DNA from 4 places in the Sphaerisporangium sp. NPDC088356 genome. Region 1 is predicted to be linked to each of the others. Evidence: riboswitches for the same ligand, from Rfam matches in the RefSeq annotation. Region 1 holds a riboswitch; each other region holds the start of a gene.
The links. A riboswitch is a leader RNA that binds a small molecule or an ion and turns the genes downstream of it on or off. The one in region 1 is predicted to bind cyclic di-AMP.
Positions count from the first base shown of each region.

Region 2: linked by a shared signal. The riboswitch ahead of AB0O34_RS01365 (hypothetical protein) and the one ahead of AB0O34_RS32040 (C40 family peptidase) in region 1 are both predicted to bind cyclic di-AMP.
Region 3: linked by a shared signal. The riboswitch ahead of AB0O34_RS12065 (NlpC/P60 family protein) and the one ahead of AB0O34_RS32040 (C40 family peptidase) in region 1 are both predicted to bind cyclic di-AMP.
Region 4: linked by a shared signal. The riboswitch ahead of AB0O34_RS24110 (hypothetical protein) and the one ahead of AB0O34_RS32040 (C40 family peptidase) in region 1 are both predicted to bind cyclic di-AMP.

Region 1 is NZ_JBFBIK010000137.1:2,211-7,163, reverse strand. It holds gene AB0O34_RS32050 (NlpC/P60 family protein) at 135-1,082, shown strand; gene AB0O34_RS32045 (hypothetical protein) at 1,215-1,601, opposite strand; cyclic di-AMP (ydaO/yuaA leader) riboswitch at 1,966-2,124, shown strand; gene AB0O34_RS32040 (C40 family peptidase) at 2,207-2,674, shown strand; gene AB0O34_RS32035 (hypothetical protein) at 2,858-3,700, shown strand; gene AB0O34_RS32030 (M48 family metallopeptidase) at 3,688-4,953, shown strand, end outside.
Region 2 is NZ_JBFBIK010000002.1:37,316-42,268, forward strand. It holds gene AB0O34_RS01350 (hypothetical protein) at 1-35, shown strand, start outside; gene AB0O34_RS01355 (hypothetical protein) at 32-1,084, shown strand; tRNA gene AB0O34_RS01360 (tRNA-Lys) at 1,292-1,368, opposite strand; gene AB0O34_RS01365 (hypothetical protein) at 1,479-2,087, opposite strand; cyclic di-AMP (ydaO/yuaA leader) riboswitch at 2,382-2,526, opposite strand; gene AB0O34_RS01370 (OsmC family protein) at 3,138-3,536, opposite strand; gene AB0O34_RS01375 (hypothetical protein) at 3,567-3,842, opposite strand; gene AB0O34_RS01380 (NADP-dependent oxidoreductase) at 3,896-4,900, opposite strand.
Region 3 is NZ_JBFBIK010000024.1:10,310-15,262, forward strand. It holds partial or broken gene nadC (carboxylating nicotinate-nucleotide diphosphorylase) at 1-691, shown strand, start outside; gene AB0O34_RS12050 (type III pantothenate kinase) at 691-1,473, shown strand; partial or broken gene AB0O34_RS12055 (winged helix-turn-helix transcriptional regulator) at 1,541-1,714, shown strand; gene AB0O34_RS12060 (LuxR C-terminal-related transcriptional regulator) at 2,113-2,361, shown strand; gene AB0O34_RS12065 (NlpC/P60 family protein) at 2,515-3,594, opposite strand; cyclic di-AMP (ydaO/yuaA leader) riboswitch at 3,600-3,806, opposite strand; gene AB0O34_RS12070 (amino-acid N-acetyltransferase) at 4,190-4,723, shown strand.
Region 4 is NZ_JBFBIK010000072.1:12,485-17,437, reverse strand. It holds gene AB0O34_RS24125 (response regulator transcription factor) at 1-433, opposite strand, end outside; gene AB0O34_RS24120 (site-2 protease family protein) at 627-1,934, shown strand; gene AB0O34_RS24115 (MmcQ/YjbR family DNA-binding protein) at 1,987-2,352, shown strand; gene AB0O34_RS24110 (hypothetical protein) at 2,371-3,312, opposite strand; cyclic di-AMP (ydaO/yuaA leader) riboswitch at 3,347-3,482, opposite strand; gene galT (galactose-1-phosphate uridylyltransferase) at 3,546-4,628, opposite strand; gene AB0O34_RS24100 (DeoR/GlpR family DNA-binding transcription regulator) at 4,625-4,953, opposite strand, start outside.

The sequences.
Region 1 (4,953 bases):
AATTCCCGATGAAAAGGTGCAGTTAGCGGTACGACTTCTGTAGGATCACGCCCCAGGTTGTCTCACTTGTCTCACATGAGGGGGCTGGCGTCCCAGTGGCCGTGCGTGGCATCCGGAGAGTCCGGCGGGTACCGGTGGCCGCCGGTCTCATCGCCGTCGTCTTGCTGACGCAGGCAGGCGGGGCGGAGGCGAAGCCCAAGCCCACGGTCGCCCAGACCAAGGCGAGGCTCGCCAAGCTGAACGACCAGGCCGACAAGGTGGTGGACCGCTACAACCTGGCCGGCGAGAACTGGAAGAAGGCCCGCAAGGAGTACAACGACCTCAACGGGCAGCTGAAGAAGCAGCTCGACACCATCGAGGGGCTCCGCGCCGGTCTGGTGTCGGTCGCGGTCAGCACCTACCAGTCGGGCGACATGCTGTCCTGGCCGAGCCTCATGACCCAGAACGACCCCGAGTCGCTGCTGAGCGGGCTCGCCTCGGTCGACCAGATGTCCGCGGGCCAGTCGCGCACCCTGACGGAGTTCGAGAACGCCACCCGCTCGATCAAGGGCCACCGCGACAAGGCCAAGGGCGCGTACGACAAGGCGATCAAGCTCCTCGACGACCTGCGCAAGCAGAAGAAGGACGTCGAGAAGCTGGTCGGCGAGCAGGAGCGCCTGCTCCGCAGCCTCAACGCCTACAACGCGGGCAACCCCAACAGTGCCGGCATCAAGTACACCGGCTCGGCCTCCGGCAACGCGCGCACGGCGCTCCAGTTCGCCTTCGCGCAGGTGGGCAAGCCCTACAGGTACGGCGGGACCGGTCCAGGCTCCTACGACTGCTCGGGCCTCACTCAGGCGGCCTGGCGTGCGGCCGGTGTCAGCCTTCCGCGCACCGCCGCCGAGCAGTACTCCTGGGGCGCCTCCCGCCGGGTCTCCCTGAACGCCCTGCAGCCGGGCGACCTGCTGTTCGCCTCCGGTCTCGGCCACGTCGGCATGTACGCGGGCGGCGGCAAGATGGTCCACGCCCCCCGCACGGGGGACGTCGTGAAGGTCGTCCCCCTCTCGTCCTACCGAGGGATCTTCGGCGCCATACGTCCCTGAGCGCCCTGCCCGGTGGCGGTGACGGGGTCGCCGAACTCGGTGGCCAGTGGGCCGAGGGCGTCCCACTGGCGGACGGCCCAGCCGACGGTGATCGGGGTCAGGCCGGGGATGGGCACGGGCAGGCGGTGCGGCTCACCCTGCCGTGACCGGGGACGGCGGCGCGGACGGCAGGTCCCTGTGCCGCCGGAGCGGCCCGGCGAGCAGGACCAGACCTGTCAGCGCGAGGGCGCCCGTGATGATCCACATTGACGGGCGGACGCCGATCGAGTCGCCGAGCACCCCGGCGATCAGGGCGCCCAGCGGGATCGTGCCGTAGTTGACGAACTGCATGCTGACCGAGACGCGGCCCATCAGCTCGCGGGGACAGTACATCTGGCGGAAGCTCGACTTGATGACGTTCCCCACGACCACGCCCGCGACGACGCCGAAGCCTCCCACGACCACGAAGGCCAGGCCGGCCCCCGGGCCGGCCAGCGGGCCGGCCAGCGGGATCAGCAGCCCGAACGGCGCACCGAACATCTCGCACGCCATGAGGGCGTGGGCGCTTCCCAGGCGCCGTCCCCGCCGGCTGGATGAAGATCGCTAACCCGAGGGGCTGGAGTGACGGATGTGACTCACGACAGGTCACGTTTCGGGATATGTGAGGGGAATCACATTTAGGTAACTCAGGCCCCTGATTTGCAGGCGTTATCCGTTAGTGATCACCTCTAATTGATCTACGAACTTGCCGCTGGCTTTGCCTGTATTTGAGGATCTGTGTAGTTTCTGGCCCGCGGCGAGCACGCCATGCCGTCGCGAGCAAAGCCGGTCGAACTGGCCGGCGCCGTAGAACAGATCCAATGGTCACCGCCGTCGAAGTAAGGCGCGATTCAGGACCGCAGGCAGCGGTGACCTGCCGAATCCGTGCGGCAAGGAGCACGGAACCGGGGAACCAATTGACCCTAAATGTGGGGTCAGGGGGTGAGTCGGCGCTATTGCGCCGTAGGGCGACTTCCAAGCCCGAATCCGTCAGCTAACCCGGTAGGCGTGAGTGGAAGAATCAAGGAGCGATCCTGTCCAGCACCACGCAAAACCCCTGCCTGTCTCGCTTCGCCCGCCTCTCCCTCGGCGGTGTCGTGCTCACCATGGCGGCCTCCACCGGGGCGGTCGCGATGCAGGCGACGGCGGCTGACGCCGCCACGGTGGCCAGCGCTCAGAGCTCCTCCAAGCTGAGCAAGGTCGCCAAACAGCGAATCAAGGCGCACACCGCCGTCTCCGTCGCCAAGAAGCAGCTCGGCGACCCGTACCGGTGGGGTGCGAGCGGCCCCGGCGCGTTCGACTGCTCGGGTCTGGTCATGTACGCCTGGCGCAAGGCCGGAGTGAAACTTCCTCGCATCGCGGCCAGCCAGTTCCGCAGTGTGAAGAAGAAGATCTCCTGGAAGAACCTCAAGCCCGGCGACCTGATGTTCTTCAGCGGTCTCGGCCATGTCGGCATGTACGTCGGGCACGGCAAGATGATCCACTCCCCGCACAGTGGTGCGAGGGTGCGCATCGACAAGCTGAACGGCTACCGCAAGGTCAGCTTCGTCGGAGCCGTCCGCCCCGGAGCGTGACCCGCGTGCCAGGGGACTTCCCAGGACTCCTTTCCCGAGAAGCCTCCCCGTCCGCACGCTGAGCACGCGAAGGTCGTGAGGGCCCCGTCCACCTCTCTCCCCTCGAGGCGGACGGGGCCTTCGCACGTCTCCGCCGGTTCCGCGCGGGCCTTGCCCGCCGGAGGCAGCAGGTAGATTGCCCGCATGCGCGTCGTCTGGCTCTGGGCCGCACTGGCGGGGCTGCTGGCCGCGCTGACGGGTCCTCCCGGCGCCGGCGGCCCGCTGTCCCTGGCGCACTCGGTGCTGCGCGAGCACCCGGAGATCTGGTCCGGGGCCGAGGTCGTCCAGGGCGAGCGTTCCGTCGTCATCGGCCGGGTGGGCAGTGCGGGCGGCCCGGGCCTCGCGGGGCTGTCGGACCTCGCCCGCAGGGCCGACCGTGCCGCGCTGACCGTCGCCGGGGTCGCGGGGCCGGTACGGCCGCTGATCCTGGTCCCCGCGACCACCGAGCAGGCGGCGCGGCTGGCCGCGCCCGCCGCGGTGAGCGGGCTCGCGGCGGTGGCCGGCACCGATCGCGTGATCATCGAACCACGCTCCTTCGCCCGCCTGACCGGCGCGGGCCGCGACGTCGTTTTGGCCCACGAGCTCACCCACGTCGCCACCGGGGCCGCGGCCGACGGGCGCACGCCCAAGTGGCTGATCGAGGGGTTCGCCGACTACGTGGGCTACCTCGGCACCGGGATCCCCGTGGCCTCGGCCGCGGCGGAGCTGGGCGCCGAGGTGCGCGCCGGGAGGGTCCCGGGGTCGCTCCCCGGCTCAGCCTCGTTCGCCGCCGGTTCCGCGCGGCTGGCGCAGGCGTACGAGGAGGCGTGGCTCGCCTGCCGGTATGTCGCGGGGCGCTTCGGCGAGCGTGCCCTCGTGACCCTCTACCGTGAGTCCATGCGAAGTGACCCGCGGACCGCGCTCGGCCGGGCTCTGGGGATGACCACGGAGGAGTTCACCGCCGCCTGGCGCGAGTACGTCCGAAGGGAGCTCGCGTGGCGGGGCTGACCGAGAAGGCCCGCGGCGGCGTGCGCGCGGGCGGGGGAGTGCGCGCCGCGGGCATCGCGCTCGTCCTGCTGGGCGTGGCCGTGGCCGCAGTGGTCGCGCTGACCACGCCGTGGCGGTCCCTGCCGGGCGCTGCTCCGGCCGTGACGCCCGACCCCGCGCGCGACTTCAGCTCCGGGCAGATCGCCCGCGCCGCCGCGTTCGACGCCGCCGTGAACGTCCCGGTGTACCTCTCCCTGGCGGTGACGCTGGTCGTCGCGGGCGTGCTGGTCCTCACGCCGTTCGGCGCGTGGGTCGTGGGCCGCCTCAGGGGGCCGTGGTGGCTGCGCGCCCTGCTCGGCGTCCTCGCGCTCTCGGCCGTGAGCCTGGCGATCAAGTGGCCGCTCGGCATGTGGTACGAGACCCGCCTGCGGGCTTTCGGCCTGTCCACGCAGCAGTGGCCCGCGTGGTCGGCCGACCGGCTCAAGAGCTTCGGCGTCCAGACCGTCGTGATCGCGATCATGGTGCTGGCCGTCGTCTGGCTGGCGCGCCGCTCGCCGCGGCGCTGGTGGATCCCGGCGGCGGCCGGTGCGTTCCTGCTCACCGTGGCGGCCTCGTTCGTCTACCCGGTCGTCGTCGAGCCGCTGTTCAACGACTTCACCCCGCTCCCGCAGGGGCGGCTGCGCAGCGACCTGATCGCCATGGCGAGCCGCGACGGCGTGCCCGTCGAGGACGTGCTGGTCGCCGACGCCTCGCGCAGGACCACCGCGCTCAACGCCTACGTCTCCGGCTTCGGGGCGACTCGGCGCATCGTCGTGTACGACACGCTGCTGCGGGCGCCGGCGGGTGAGGTCGAGCTGGTCGTCGCCCACGAGCTCGGCCACGCCAAGAACGGCGACGTCCTGTACGGCACGCTGGTCGGCGCGCTCGGCGCCGCCGCCGGAGCCTGCCTGCTGTTCCTCGTGGTCTCGCCGCCCTCGGTGAGGCGCCGCACCGGCGTCGCGTCGGTGGCCGACCCCCGGGCGGTCGGGCTACTGCTGGGCCTGATGAGCCTCACCACCGTGCTCTCCGGTCCCGCGGAGAACATCGTCAGCCGCCAGATCGAGGCCAGGGCCGACGTGCACGCGCTCGACCTGACGCGCGACCCGGCGACGTTCGCGGCGATGCAGAAGCGCCTGGCCGTGACCAACATCTCCGACCTGTCGCCCAACGCCTTCGAGTACGTCATGTACGCCTCGCACCCGACGAGCCCGCAGCGTCTCGCCCTCGCACGCTCC
Region 2 (4,953 bases), on a different contig from region 1:
CTCAGGGGCACGGGCCGATGGAGACGCGCAGGTGAGCCTGGACGCGCTGGCCAAGCCCGGCATCTCCGGAGGACGGTTCCTCCTGGTCGACTACCTGCCCACCTATGCGGCCTCCCTCATGGTCCTGGTGCTGGTGTGGGCGGGCGCGCCCGGCCGCCCGGTCGACTTCGGGCGCGCCTGGCGTACGGCCGCGGGACTCCGGACCGGTGAGGTGGTGCTGCTCGGGGTCGCGATCACGCTGCTCGCCGTCCTCGGCACCCCGTTGCAGCTGGCGCTGGTCCGCCTGCTGGAGGGCGAATGGCCGCCGGCCGGCCTGGCCAGGCGCTCTCGTGCGAGGCAGGGACGCCTCCGGGCACGGCTGGCCTCCGCGGAGGAACTACCCGAGAGCCAGGAGGGCACGGCCGAGGGACAGGCGGGCACGGTCGAAGGTCAGGAGGGCACGGCCGAGGGACCGGCGGCGGGAGCCGAGACGTATGTGGCGGAAGCCGGGATCCAGGCCGCCGGGGTGGCCGGCACCCGGCTACGGCGGCTGTACCCGCCCGCGGAGCTGCTGCGGCCGACCGCACTCGGGAATGTCCTGGCGGCCACAGAGTCCCAGGCCGGCGAGCCGTACGGGCTCGACGCCGTGGTGGCGTGGCCGCGCCTCTATCCGCTCCTCGGCGAGAACGTCAAGGCCGTCGTCGACGACCGGCGCGACATCCTGGACACCTCCGCCCGCCTGTCGGTGACGATGGCCGCGACCGCGGTGGTGGCGGGCGCGCTGCTGGCCCGCTCGGGATGGTGGCTGCTGCTGGCCTTGGTGCCGCTGGTGATCGCCCGAGTGGCGTACGTGGGGGCCGTCCACGCCGCCGTCGCCTACGGGGAGGCCGTGCGGGCCGCCATCGACCTCCACCGCTTCACGCTCGTCGACGCCCTGCGCCTCCCGCTCCCCCGCGACCCGGACGACGAGCACCGTCGCAACACCTACCTGTGCGACCTGTGGCGCCAGGGCATCCCCATGCCGCCGGAACCGTACCGCCACCCGTCGCCGCCGGACGACGCCCGTACCTCGCATGTGGACAGGCGGCCACCCCGGCGGCGCTAGTCGTTCTCCCGTGCCGGTCACGTTCATTCAGTGTGCGCCGCGGTGTCGGTGGGCTTGCCCTCCGGAACCTCGTCGTGTTCCGGCGCTGGCCGCGGAAGTTCGGACGCGTCGTGGATCGCGGGCCGCGGCCTCACGAGCAAGCGCCCCGGGAAATGACTGTGGGCACCCGCCGTCAAGTGGAGAGTGCCCAGGTCATCGGTCAAAGCGTGGTGCGCCGCCAGGGACTCGAACCCCGGACCCGCTGATTAAGAGTCAGCTGCTCTAACCAACTGAGCTAGCGGCGCGTGACTACGGTGACTTTAGCAGTCCTGGCCTGGCTCCGCACATCCACAGTGGTGATGCGGGGCTTTCAGGTGGTTCTCCGTGAGGCCTTCCGTACGGAGGCCTCCGGGTGTCAGCCGTTGGCGAGGACCACAGGGGCCGGGGGCTTGGCGGGGTTCTTGTCGACGACGCCCCACGCGCCGTTGGAGAACGGGACCGGGTAGTTCTTCTTGCCCACGCCGTTGCCCCACTTGGTGATGACGTAGTCGACCTTGATGTGGCCGGCGTCGAAACCGGTCACCACCAGGGAGGAGTTGTTGAAGGTGCCGCCGGTCAGCTCCGCGAAGGTCTTCCCGTCGATGTCCAGCATGACGCCGCTCTCGGACGGGATGCCCGGGCCTCGGTCACCGATGAAGAAGGGGGCCTTCTTGTCCTTGTAGAGGACGTACCCCTCGGTTCCGAGCGGCCAGCTGGGGCTGGCGAACAGGCCCTTCTGCATGGGCTTGCCGATGGCCGGCAGTCCCGTGTCACCCATACGGCCGGAGGAGTCGTCCCAGAAGTACGACGCCTTGGTCGAGCCCTTGAGCAGCATCGGCTTCGAGGCCTGGGTTTGAACGGGGGTCAGGGGCTTGTCATCGGCGTGGGCTGTGCTGGTGGCGCAGACGGCGGTCGCGCATGCGAGGGCGACTCCGGCGAAGCCTGACGTCCATCGACATTTGGGGGTGTTCTTGAAAAAAGGCATGGAGGATAGGATCTTTCGTCAGAAGACAAGGGGACCCGCGCTCCGAGAGTCAAGATTTCGGTGCGGGGGGTGGAAAGCGCTCTCAGGATGCGAGCGAGACCACAGGGGTCGATCGCGGCGCTGAGCGCGCGTCCGTATTCGTCCGTTAGCGACGGCGGATTGCCATCATGTGTCACAGAGGGATCGCTCGGTGCACGGCTGCTAGCAGCCGACTCGCCCGCCGCTTCTGACGGCGAGATCCGGGTCTAGGGTTGCCCGGCGGACTGACTGCGCGGAGTGAGGTGCTCCACTCGGGTCTCCTCTCCAATCACGTCTACCGGGTTAGCTGACGGGTTCGGGCTTGGAGTCGCCCTACCGCTTGCGCGGATTCACCCCGAAGAACTTGGGTCCCCGGTTCCCCTGGGCCTGATGGGCCTTGGAGATTCGACACTTGAGGCGGCGGCCTTCGGCTGAAGACCAGGTCACCACCCCTTTCGTGGTTGAAACCTTACCCACCAAGTCAGGACAAAGCAAACGAAATCACTACAAAGCATTATAAGATCTACCTTCGCACCACAAACCCCCACACTTCGGACATTAGGGTCCATGGCGAGTTCAGCGTAGGGGCCGGCGGGGAGATCAATGTGACGCCTGTGACTGCTGATGAACATGGCACACGAATGGCATGAAAAAGCGCACGCCCGTACGTCGAGACGGGCGTGCGCGAAGGGTGGGAAGTGCCGCGCGGGCGCGGCGAGGGGGTCGACGGTCAAGAGCCTGGAGACATGAATCGGGGCCGGACAGTCCCCCGCCTGCCCGGCCCCGATCTACACGGTCCAGCGCCGATGCCTTCCCCCAAACGCACCGGGCGGTCCCGCTGTACGGACGCGGTCCCCCACCGCGTCCTTCTGGCAAAAAGCTCTGCGGCGCCCTCTCGGGCGGCTGGTCGCATCCCTCTTGACCTGCCTTAACACTACATACCGGGGCCTGAGCTACTCGTCATCCCCGGGTATAGATTCGGTCTAAGTCGCTCGGATGACCGGGTACGGCCGGACCCGCCGGGCCAGGCGGCTATTCGGGCAGTTCGACCTTGACCTCGGTGCCCTTTTCGAGGGAGCGGCTGACCGTGCAGTGCCGCTCGTGGACCCGGTGGGCCACGGCGCGGAAGACCTCGTCCGCCTCCGCGTCGCCCTCGGGCAGCTCGACGTCGTACGTGATCGTGACCGGGCCGAGCAGCGTGGGCTCGGCCTTCTCCGCCTGGACCGTCATCGCCAGCCGTACGAGCCTGTGCCCGCGCTGGGCGGTGAGCGGCTCGACGGTCACGATGTTGCAGCCTCCGACCGCGGCGAGCAGCAGCTCCACGGGGGTGAAGACCCCCTCCTGGTCGCCGCTGCCCATCGCGACCTCCGCTCCGCGCGCGTTGCGCGCCACGAAGCCGTCGTCAGTACGCTCCACATTTACCGATGCCATGCTCTGGAGCCTAGAGCCGGCCGTGAACGCTCAGGCGTCGGGGTGCTCGGAAAGGTAGGCGATGTAGACCGGGCGCAGCGCCTCGCCCAGCTCGCCCTCACCGGAGGCCATCGCGTCGCTGAGAAGCGCCGAGACCCGGCTGAGGTCGTTGGCCGTCTCGTCCGAGTGACCGCTCGCGGCCTCGGCCGCCGGGATCACCTTCAGCAGTTCCCACAGGAAGCCGAAGTCGCCGTGCGCCACCGCGTAGCGCACCGCCCTGTCGTGGAGCTCCTTGGGCGTCAGCGACTGCAGCTCGTCCTGGTCCATTACGGCTCACCCCCTTTTATGGCCCTTTCCCCGTGATCAGGGGGATATGCACATCAGGCCAGCCGGACGATCATCTTGCCGAGGTTCTCCCCGCGGAGCATGCCGATGAAGGCGTCCGGAGCGTTCTCCAGCCCTTCCACGACGGTCTCCTCGTAGGTGATCCTGCCTTCCTGGAGCCACGCGCCGACCTCCCTCATCATTTCGGGCATCCGGTCGGCGTGGTCCCCGACGATGAAGCCACGCAGCGTGAGCCGCTTGCCGACGACCTGGAAGAGGTTGCGCGGCCCGCAGACCGGTTCTGCCTCGTTGTAGACGGAGATCGCCCCGCACATCGCGGTGCGCCCGTACCGGCGGAACACCTCGATGGCCGCCTCCAGATGCTCGCCGCCGACGTTGTCGAAGTAGACGTCGATGCCGTCGGGGGCCGCCCGCCTGAGCTGCTCGGCCACCGGCCCGTCCTGCTTGTAGTCGAACGCGTCGTCGAAGCCGAGCTTCTCGACCACGTAGGCGACCTTGGCGGGGGAACCGGCGCTGCCGACGACCCGGGAGGCGCCCTTGAGGCGGGCGATCTGCCCGGCCAGGCTGCCGACCGCGCCCGCGGCCCCCGACACGAACACCGCGTCGCCCTTCTTGAAGGCCGCGATGTCGAGCAGGCCCACGTACGCGGTCAGGCCCGGCATGCCGAGCACGCCGAGGTAGGCGGACAGCGGCACGCCGGGCAGGGGCGTGATCCGGCGCGCCTCCGACGCGTCCATCACGGCGTGCTCGCGCCAGCCGTAGTCGTGCAGGACGATGTCGCCGACCTGGAACTCCGGAGCGAGGCTCTCGACCACCTCCCCGATCGCGCCGCCGCGCAACGGCTGGCCCACCTCGAAGGGCGGTACGTACGACTCGCCCTCGTTCATCCGGCCGCGCATGTACGGGTCGACCGACATGTAAAGGTTCCGCACCAGTATCTGCCCCTCGCGCAGCGGCGGGAGCTCCAGCTCGACCAGCTCGAAATTGTCCTTTGTCGGCCATCCGACGGGCCGTGACCGCAGCGTGATCGCGCGTGTCATGGTCTACCCCCTTCGATCCTCAATGCGCCACCCCTCCAGCGAACACCGCACGC
Region 3 (4,953 bases), on a different contig from region 1:
GCTCGCGGTCGCTGAAGCGGTGTTCTCCTTCTCCTCCCGGGGACGCCTGACCGCCGAGCGCCACGTGAAGGACGGTGAGCGGGTCGCGCGCGGTGATGTGCTGATGACGGTCTCCGGGCCGGCTCGCGACCTCCTCACCGCCGAGCGCACCGCGCTCAACCTGCTCACCCACCTGTCCGGCATCGCCACCCTGACCCACCGCTGGGTCCAGGCGGTGGCGGGGACGAACGCGCGCGTCCGTGACAGCCGCAAGACCCTGCCCGGCCTGCGAGCCCTGGAGAAGTACGCCGTGCGGTGCGGGGGCGGGGTCAATCACCGTATGTCGCTTTCCGACGCGGCCTTGATCAAGGACAATCACGTGGTGGCGGCCGGTGGGGTCGCCGAGGCGTTCCGCGCTGTGCGACAGGCCTATCCCGGGCTGCCGATCGAGGTGGAGGTCGATCGGGTCGACCAGCTCGAACCGGTGCTCGCCGAGGGGGCGGAGGAGATCCTGCTGGACAACTTCACCGTTGAGGAGCTGACGCGCGCCGTCCGGCTGGTGAACGGCAGGGCACGCCTTGAGTCCAGCGGAGGACTCACCCTGGAATCGGCCCGTCAAGTGGCCGAAACCGGTGTTGACTACCTTGCTGTCGGCGCGCTGACCCACTCGGCGCCCGCACTCGACATCGCTCTGGACCTTCGGGGGGCTTGATGCTGCTAACGATCGACGTCGGCAACACCCACACCGTGCTCGGCCTGTTCGAGGGCGAGGAGGTCATCGAGCACTGGCGCCTCGCCACCGACGCGCGGCGCACCGCCGACGAGATCGCGGTCGTCCTCCAGGGGCTGCTCGGCCAGAGCCCCCTGCTCAAGGGCGCGGACATCAGCGGCATAGCCATCTGCTCGACGGTCCCCTCCGTGCTGAACGAGATGCGCGAGATGTGCAGGCGCTACTACGGCGACGTCACCGCCGTCATCGTGGAGCCCGGCGTCCGCACCGGGGTGCCGGTGCGCATGGACAACCCCAAGGAGGTCGGCAGCGACCGCATCGTGAACGCGCTCGCCGCCATCACGCTGTACGGCGGGCCGTGCGTGATCGTCGACTTCGGCACGGCCACGTCGTTCGACGCGGTCTCCGCCAAGGGCGAGTACGTCGGCGCGGTGACCGCCCCGGGCATCGAGATCTCGGTCGACGCCCTGGCGGCGGCGGGAGCGCAACTCCACAAGGTCGAGCTCGTACGGCCGCGCTCGGTGATCGCCAAGAACACCGTCGAGGCACTCCAGGCGGGCATCATCTACGGCTTCGCCGGCCAGGTCGACGGCATCGTCGAGCGCATGGCGCCCGAGCTCGCCGCCGACCCCGACGACGTGACCGTCGTGGCCACGGGCTCCCTCGCCTCGCTGGTGGTCGACGAGGCCCGCTCCATCGACGTGCACGAGCCGTGGCTCACGCTCATCGGCCTGCGCCTCATCTACAACCGCAACACCAGCTGAGCCCCGCGGGCGGCCTCAGGGGCCAGCACCAGCCGTCCACGGGCCCACGACGCCGCGTGGCCTCGAACGCGACGGCATCGTCACCCGCACGGTCACACCGTCGGGGCCCATCCGGGTCGGCCACGAGCTGACGCCACTGGGCACGTCGCTCATGCCGGTAATGATGGCGATCAAGCGGTGGGCGGAGATCCATATCTGGGACGTGGAGGCGGTCCGCGCCGATTACGACGCCCGGACGTGATCGATAGCGACAAATCAGGGCCCGGCGGCATGTCGCGCGCCGTCCAGCCGGAAAAGGTATGAAACGACCCGTATTTCAGAGGCTGAATTAGGCGCTGATCATATATCCGTGCCCGAGGTCCGGAGGCCGGGGCCGGGAACCCGCCACCCACCAGCACCGTGGTCGCGCCTCGCCGGGGCCGTGACCGGGTGCCCACGTGATCTCGGTCGGTGTACGGCAGACCTATAGGTTCGCGGACATGTCATGAGTAGTTCACATATGGACTGGTATGTCAATCACGAACGTAACGCGTATCGAGGCCGGCGCTTGACGACCTTTCAAGATGGCGTTTACCGTTCCTGACGGGCGGGCCGAAGCATTCAGCATGTTGCCGAGTTCGTCGTGGGGGAGGACACCCGATGGCGTATCCGGATCTGGTTTCCCGGGAGAATGACATTCCCCCGGGATCAGACGGTGTGGGATTGAGCGACGATGATCTTCTTTTGCTCGCCGAGTTGGCCAAGGGCGTGACAGTCGACAGGGTGGGTCGCCGGCTGGATGTGAGCGGTCGCACGGTGCGGCGCCGCCTCCGGGGCATCTGCGACCGCATCGGCGTCGCCACCGCCATCGAGGCGGTGGCCTGGGCGGCGCGTCGCCGGCTCATCTAGCCGATGGTGCGGGCCGTGCGGCGAGGAGTGCGCGGCGGGCAGGCCTGAACCACTGCCTGCCCGCGTGTCGCTCTGTGCCGTGCGTGTGGCCTGCCCTGTGCCGTGCGTGTGGCTCCTCTGCGCCGTGCGGGCGCGGGCGGTGCCTTCGGGCGGTCAGTCGGCGATGCGCACGCCGCCGGCGAACGGCCGGTTGCCGAGGGGGGCCACCCGCACGACGTCACCGGTGTGAGGCGCGTGCACCATCATGCCGCCGCCGATGTAGATGCCCACGTGGTGCAGGTCGTTGTAGAAGAAGACCAGGTCGCCTGGCCGAAGATCCTGCCGGGACACGTGGGTTCCCGCGGTCCACTGGTCGCCGGTGTAGTGGGGGAGGCTGATGCCGACCTTCTGGTAGGCCCACATGACCAGGCCGGAACAGTCGAAGGTGGTCGGGCCCGCGGCGCCCCAGACGTACGGCCTGAGCTGCTGCGTCAGCGCCCACTTGGCGGCCTCGGCGGCCTTGCCCTGACCCGGGATCGGGATGTCGATCTTCGTCGCCCTGCCGAACGACTGGCCGGCCTGGGACAGAGCCCGCTTGAACAGGCTGCTCTCGGTCTTGGAGACCAGGGCGCGGATCTTGTCGCGCTGGGACGACAGGTCGGTGACGAGCTTTTTGACCTCGACCTCGCGGGCCTTGGCGCTCGCCTTGGCGCGCTCGGCCATGTCCATGGCCTTGGTGATCTGCGAGACCTCCTCGCCCTGCTGCAGTTGGAGGGCGTAGGTGGTGGCCGCACGGTCGAGGTAGCCGGCGGGGTCGCCGGACATGGCGAGGGCCAGCGAGGAGTCGATGCCGCCGGTCATGTAGGCGTCCTGCGCGTACAGCCCGGCCTTGCGGCGCTTCTCCTCCAGATCGGTCTGGCTCTTGGCCAGCGTCTTCTTGGCGAGATCGGCGGAACGCTGCGCCTGCTTGAGGCGCTCCTTCTGGCCGTTGTACTGCTCGGTGAGTGACTCGATCTGGTTGTAGAGGTGCTCGACCTGGGTCTTCAGCTGGTTCAGGCTGGGCTTGGGATCGGCGGTCGCGGTCATCAGCGGCGACCCGAAGGTCACGGCCGTCAGGGTGACGGTGACGAGCGCGATACGGCGTGGGAGGCGCTTGGGCGCTCCCATGACCGTGCCGAGCCAGGAACGCGGGCTCCGCTCTCGGGAGCGGGCATGCCTGCCTTCGCTCTTTCCGGGCGTGCGCCTAGGCTGCACCAACAAGCTCCTCTCCTCGGCCGCCTACCGGGTTAGCTGACGGGTTCGGGCCGGAGTAGCCCTACCGAGTGCGTGACCATGGAGGATCGCGATGCCTCCCTCTCGGATTCACCCCAGGGGTGGTGGTTCGCCGGGGTGTGCCCCGTGTCTCACCATTGGGTCCCCGGCTCCCCGCCACTTTGGATGTGGCCGGGATTAGGCGGTTTCAGCCACCGCTGCGCGATGACCGACATTGACGCTGGACACTAGTGCAGTCGAGGTTCCTGCTCAACCAGAACTGCGAATTCTGTTGAGGTTTCACAACCGGCGTGTCACGAGAAGATCACGCCCGCTGCGACGACGGGCCCACGTTACCCTGGGTTTACTGGTCTTTGGGGGTCACTTGCCGCAGAAAATCGCAGGTCCGTCACCGCATCGGCTATGAAATGTCGACAAGGCCATGGATTTCGACGCACGGCACTCGCTCGGCTACCCAGCGCGACAGCAGTGGGGACGGAAGGGGTTTTGGGTCCGTCCGTTATGGCGCGCGAACCGGCACAGCCGGAAAAGCCGGGCCGTCGTAGGCCGGATACGCTGGCCGGTCATGGAGCAGGTCGTGGAGCCCGTACGCGCCGGCAGCACGCTCGTCGTCAGGCGAGCCCGCACTCCCGATGTCCGGACCATCAGGCGACTGGTCGACACCTATTCCGGCGACGGCCCCCGCTTGCTGCGCAAGTCGACCGTCACCCTCTACGAGGACGTCCAGGAGTTCTGGGTCGCCGAGAGCGACGGTGTCGTGGTGGGCTGCGGGGCGCTGCACGTGCTCTGGGAGGACCTCGCGGAGATCCGCACCGTCGCCGTCGACGTGAGCTGCCGCGGCCTCGGCATCGGCCACATGATCGTGGCGGCGCTGCTGGACACCGCGCGGGAGCTAGGTTTGCAGAGGGTCTTCTGCCTCACCTTCGAGGTCGGATTCTTCGCCAAGCACGGGTTCGAGGAGGTCCAGGGCACTCCGGTGTCTCCGGAGGTGTACGCCGAGTTGCTCGACTCCTACGATGAGGGCGTGGCCGAGTTCCTCGATCTGGAACACGTAAAGCCGAACACTCTCGGTAACACGCGCATGCTTCTCCATCTGATCCCGCGATCTTGACCTCCAGGATGACGCGATGGAAAGGTGACTGCTGATGCCACTGTCGCTACGTTGGGCAACACCACAGCATGTGTGTCTGACATGCCGCATGCGAAGCCGAAGTGAGGTGACACGGTGAGCACCGGACAGCCGCCGTACCCACGGGACGAGCCGGACGACGATCAATCGTCATCCGGATCTCCGCAATATGGGCAGCAGCACAACGCCGATCGGCCCCTCCCGGGCGCAGA
Region 4 (4,953 bases), on a different contig from region 1:
CCACGGCCTTGCGCCCGGCGGCCACCCGCCGGATGCCGTCGGCGAGGTGCTCCGGCGCCACGTCGATGCTGAGGAAGCCGAGCGCGTGCGCGGCGAACGCCTTTCGTACCTGCCCCGGACTTGGCTGCGACGACAGCAGGAGCACCTTGCAGCCGGGGGCCTTCTCGTGGAGGCGGGCGGCGGCGGTGAGGCCGTCGACGTCGGGAAGGTCCACATCGATCACAGCCGCATCCGGGCTGAGCTCCAGGGCCGCCGGCACGATGTACGCGCCGGAGGCGACATCGGCGATCACCCTGAGATCCTTCTCCCCGTTCAGCGATGCCACCAGCCCTCGGCGAACCAGCGGGAGATGTTCGGCAACAAGGATGCGTATCAAGGTGCTCCCTTGGGTGGCCTTGGAACAGATCCGGCAAATAGTGCTTCGCCGATTCATATCCCACGGTGTCTACATGATTGCTTACCGTCAATGCAGTCTCCCGATTCGGTCCACCTCGCGCAAGTCACTCCTACGGTTGATCGTTGATAGCCGATTTCGCGGCCCGGCCGGAGTTGCCGCCGAGTTCGGTTACTCTCAGACGGGGCAATGTAAACAGAAGGCATCTTCTCCGCAGGTGGGGGTAGCACCTATGAGCTGGCTCATCGTGGCCGGGTTTCTCATCTTCTTCCTCGGGATGGCCTTGTCCATCGGCCTGCACGAGGTGGGGCACCTCGTCCCCGCCAAGATCTTCGGGGTGAAGGTCACGCAGTACATGGTGGGTTTCGGGCCCACCATGTGGTCGCGGCGCCGTGGCGAAACCGAATACGGCATGAAGTGGATTCCGCTCGGCGGCTACATTCGCATGATCGGCATGCTGCCCCCGAAGCCCAACGACGATCCGACCAAGCTCCGCAGCATGTCCACCGGGCCCTGGCAGGGGCTCATCGAGACCGCCCGTCAGGCGTCGCTGGAGGAGATCCGGCCGGGTGACGGCGAGCGGGTCTTCTACCGCAAGCCCTGGTGGCAGAAGATCATCATCATGTCCGGCGGGCCCGCCATGAACTTCGTGCTGGCCTTCGTCCTGTTCGCCATCATCATCATGGGGTTCGGCGTCCAGGTCATGAAGCCGGTCGTGGCCGAGGTCTCCAAGTGCGTCATGACCCAGGCCGAGCAGGCGAAGGGCCAGAAGTGCACGCCCTCGCACCCGCTGACCCCCGCGGCACTGGCCGGCCTGAAGGTGAACGACAAGATCGTCTCCCTCGCCGGCAAGCCGGTGGCCTCCTGGGAGGAGGCGACCAGCGTCGTCCGGGCGCACGGCGCCGGGCCCGTCGCCATCGGCATCGAGCGCGGCGGCAAGCCCATGACTCTCAACGCCAACCTCGTCGCGCAGGACCGCCCGTCGGTCGACGACCCGACCAAGATCGACAAGGCCGTCGGCTTCCTCGGTGTGAGCCCCACCGTCGTCCTCGAGAAGCAGGGCCCCGGTTACGTCGTCGGCGTCATGTGGGACGTGACCAAGCGCAGCGCCCAGGCACTCACGAGATTCCCCGAGAAGCTCGTCGGCGTCTGGCAGGCGGCCTTCGGCGGAGGCGAGCGCGACCTCAACAGCCCGATGAGCGTCGTGGGCGCGGGCCGCATCGGCGGCGAGATCGCCGCGGCGCCCGTACCGGTGGAGAACAAGATCGTCGGGTTGCTCCAGCTGCTCGCCGGGGTGAACCTCGCGGTGGGCCTGTTCAACCTGATCCCGCTGATGCCCCTCGACGGCGGCCAGATCGCCGGAGGCCTCTGGGAGGGGCTCAAGCGTGGGTACGCCAAGGTGCGCCGACGTCCGGCCCCCGGCCATGTCGACATCGCCAAGGCGCTGCCCCTGACGTATGCCATGGCGGCGGTGCTCCTGGTCATGGGCACCCTGCTCATCTACGCCGACATCGTCAACCCGATCCGCCTGTCGGGCTGACCGGCAGGCCCACGGCGATCCGAACAGGTGATCGATGTTCTAGGGTGAGCACGTGGAGATCGAGCCGTCGCAGGCGCTGGAGCGGCTACGACGCCTGTGCCTGGCCCTGCCCGAGACGAGCGAGCGGCTGAGCCACGGCGCGCCGACCTGGTTCGTGCGTGGCAAGAAGACCTTCGTGACGCTGGCCGACCACCATCATGACGACCGCCTGGCCTTCTGGTGCGCGGCGCCGCCCGGCGCCCAGCAGGCGATGGTCGCCGAGGAGCCCGAGCGGTTCTTCCGCCCGCCCTATGTCGGGCATCGTGGCTGGCTCGGCGTCTACCTCGACGTCCCCGCCGACTGGGCCGAGATCGCCGAGATCGTCACCGAGGCCTACCGCCTGATCGCCCCCAAGAGCCTCACCGCCCGGCTCGGCTGACCACCGGCCGGCCGGTGGCTAGTACATCGAGATGTGGACATGGTCGAAGTGGTTCGCGGTGACGCCGCCACGGTTCGACATGGCACGCCAGCCGGGGAATCCCAGGTTGTAGATCCGCTGCTTGTAGATGACGTACTTCACGCCCAGCTTGCGGCCGTTCTTGATGGCCCACGCGGCGATCTGGTCGCCCAGCGCGGCCTCCCCGGCCGAGGGCATCGCGCCGCCTGAGCTCAGCATGAAGTCGCATGCGCGGCCCAGCGGGTGCTCACCGCCGTCGTTCTCCGCGCGGTAGCAGCCGACCGGGAAGCCGAGGGAGAAGTGGCTCTTCACCTCGGCCCGCATCAGTCGTGTCCTCGGGGTGATGTTGTCGCCGCCGGTGGGAAGCTCCGGAGCCCACGACCCGTTCGCCCGCTTGCCCGGCGCGGTCGGTACGAGCTGGTCGAGCTTGTCCTTGATCTGCCCGATCAGCTTCTCGGCGTCCTTGCGCTGGCCGGTCACCTCGACGACGTCGTCGCGGAGCTGCTTGGTCAGCTCGGCCGCGTCGTCGGCGGCCTTCTTGCGGGCGTCCCTGGCCGAGGCGAACCCCGCCAGCTTCGCCGACTGCTCGGCCTGGAGCTGCTGCAGCATGGCGGCGTCGCCGTATCCCGGGGCCATGAGCTCGCCCACCATGCCGAGGCCGCCCGCCTGGTAGCGGAGCTGGGCGATGTCGCCGACCTGCCCCTGCGCCGCCTTGAGGTCCGTCTCGGCGCTCACCAGGCGCTCGCGTGCCGACTTCTCGGCCGCCTTGGCCTTGGCGACGGCGACGCGCTTGGCGTTGTACTCGCCGATCAGCTTGTCGACCTTCTTGCCGAGGGAGGCGAGCTGCGACTTGAGTTGTTTCTCTGTGGGTTTCGGCGCGGCGTTTCCCGCCGTCGCCTGGCCGAGCATGAGCCCGGCCGCGGTCAGAACGCTGGCGGCCACGTAGGCGTAGCGGCCCGAAGTCGGGGGCAGAGCCCACTCCTCTCCATCTGCCGACCGGGTTAGCTGACGGGTTCGGGCCGGAGTCGCCCTACCACGAAGTGGATTCACCCCAAGAACCAATGGGTCCCCGGTTCCCAGGCGGGGCACCTGGGATTAGGCACACCAGCCGATACGGCCGGTGTGCGATGGATGGTAGTGGTAAAGCCCCCTTTGTGGCGACTTGGGGGCGGAAATCACCCCAGGTCATCCTGGGACCGGAGCAGCCGGGCCGCCTCCTCGGGGAGGACGTCGTTCACGAAGGCGCCCATCGCGGACTCGGAACCGGCCAGGTACTTCAGCTTCTCCTTGGCCCGCCGGATGCTGAACAGCTGGAGGTGCAGGTAGGCGAGGTCGCGCCCGGTGCGCACCGGGGCCTGGTGCCATGCCGCGACGTACGGCATCGGCACGCCGAACAGGCCGTCCAGCCGCCGGAGCACATCGGTGTAGAGGGGGCCGAAGGCGGCGCGCTCCTCGGCGTCCAGCGAGCACAGGTCGGGGACCTGGCGGTTCAGGTAGACGTTCACCTCGAACGGCCACCGGGCCGCGGCCGGGACGAACGCCGTCCAGTGGTCGTTCGACGCCACCAGGCGCGTCTCGGCCTTCCGCTCGGCAGCGAGCACGTCGGCGAACAGGTTGCCCCCCGTCCGCTCGCGGTATCGCCCGGCGGAGGCCAGCATCTGCCGGGTGCGGGGCGTCACGTAGGGATAGGCGTAGATCTGCCCGTGCGGGTGGGACAGCGTGATGCCGATCTCGGCGCCGCGGTTCTCGAAGCAGAACACCTGCTCCACGCCGGGCAGCGCCGCGAGCTCCGCCGTGCGGTCGGCCCAGGCCGTGAGAACCAGGTCCACCTGCTCGGGGGAGAGGGCGGCGAACGACGACCCGTGCTCGGAGGTGAAGCACACCACCTCGCAGCGGCCGAGGCCGGGCCGTACCTCGCTCAGGCCGCCCACCTGCTCGTAGTCGCCCGCGTGGAAGCTGAAGGACGGGAACCGGTTCTCGAAGACGGCGACGTCGTACTCGGGGGAGGGGATCTCGGTCGCCCGGCCCGGCGCCGAGGGGCACAGGGGGCACTCGGCGGCGGGAGGCAGGAACGTACGGCTCTGCCGATGGCCGGCGACCGCGACCCACTCGTCCATGACCGGGTCGTGGCGCAGCTCGGAGGCCGGAGGACGCGGGGGCAGCTCGCGGGTGTCGGGCGTGCTCCGGTCGGCGTCGTCGCGGCGGTCGAAGTAGATCAGCTCGCGGCCGTCGGCGAGGCGGATGGCCGTGCGCTTCACTGGGCCACCACCTGCGGTGCGCCGGCGGGATCGGTGAGGATCAGGGTGCCGACCTGGTCGGAAAGAGTCGAACCGGCCTCCTCGGGCAGGCCCGTGTCGCTGATCACGACGTGGGCCTCCTCCAGCTTGGCGATCGTGCTTATGCCCACGGTGCCCCACTTGGTGTGGTCGGCGAGCACGACGAGCTGCTGCGCGGCCGCGACCAGCTCGCGGTTCGTCTCGGCCTCCAGCAGGTTGGGAGTCGTGAACCCCGCCCTGAGGTTCATGCCGTGCACGCCCAGCATGAGCGTGTCGACGTTCAGCTGGCGGATGGCGGCCACGGCGA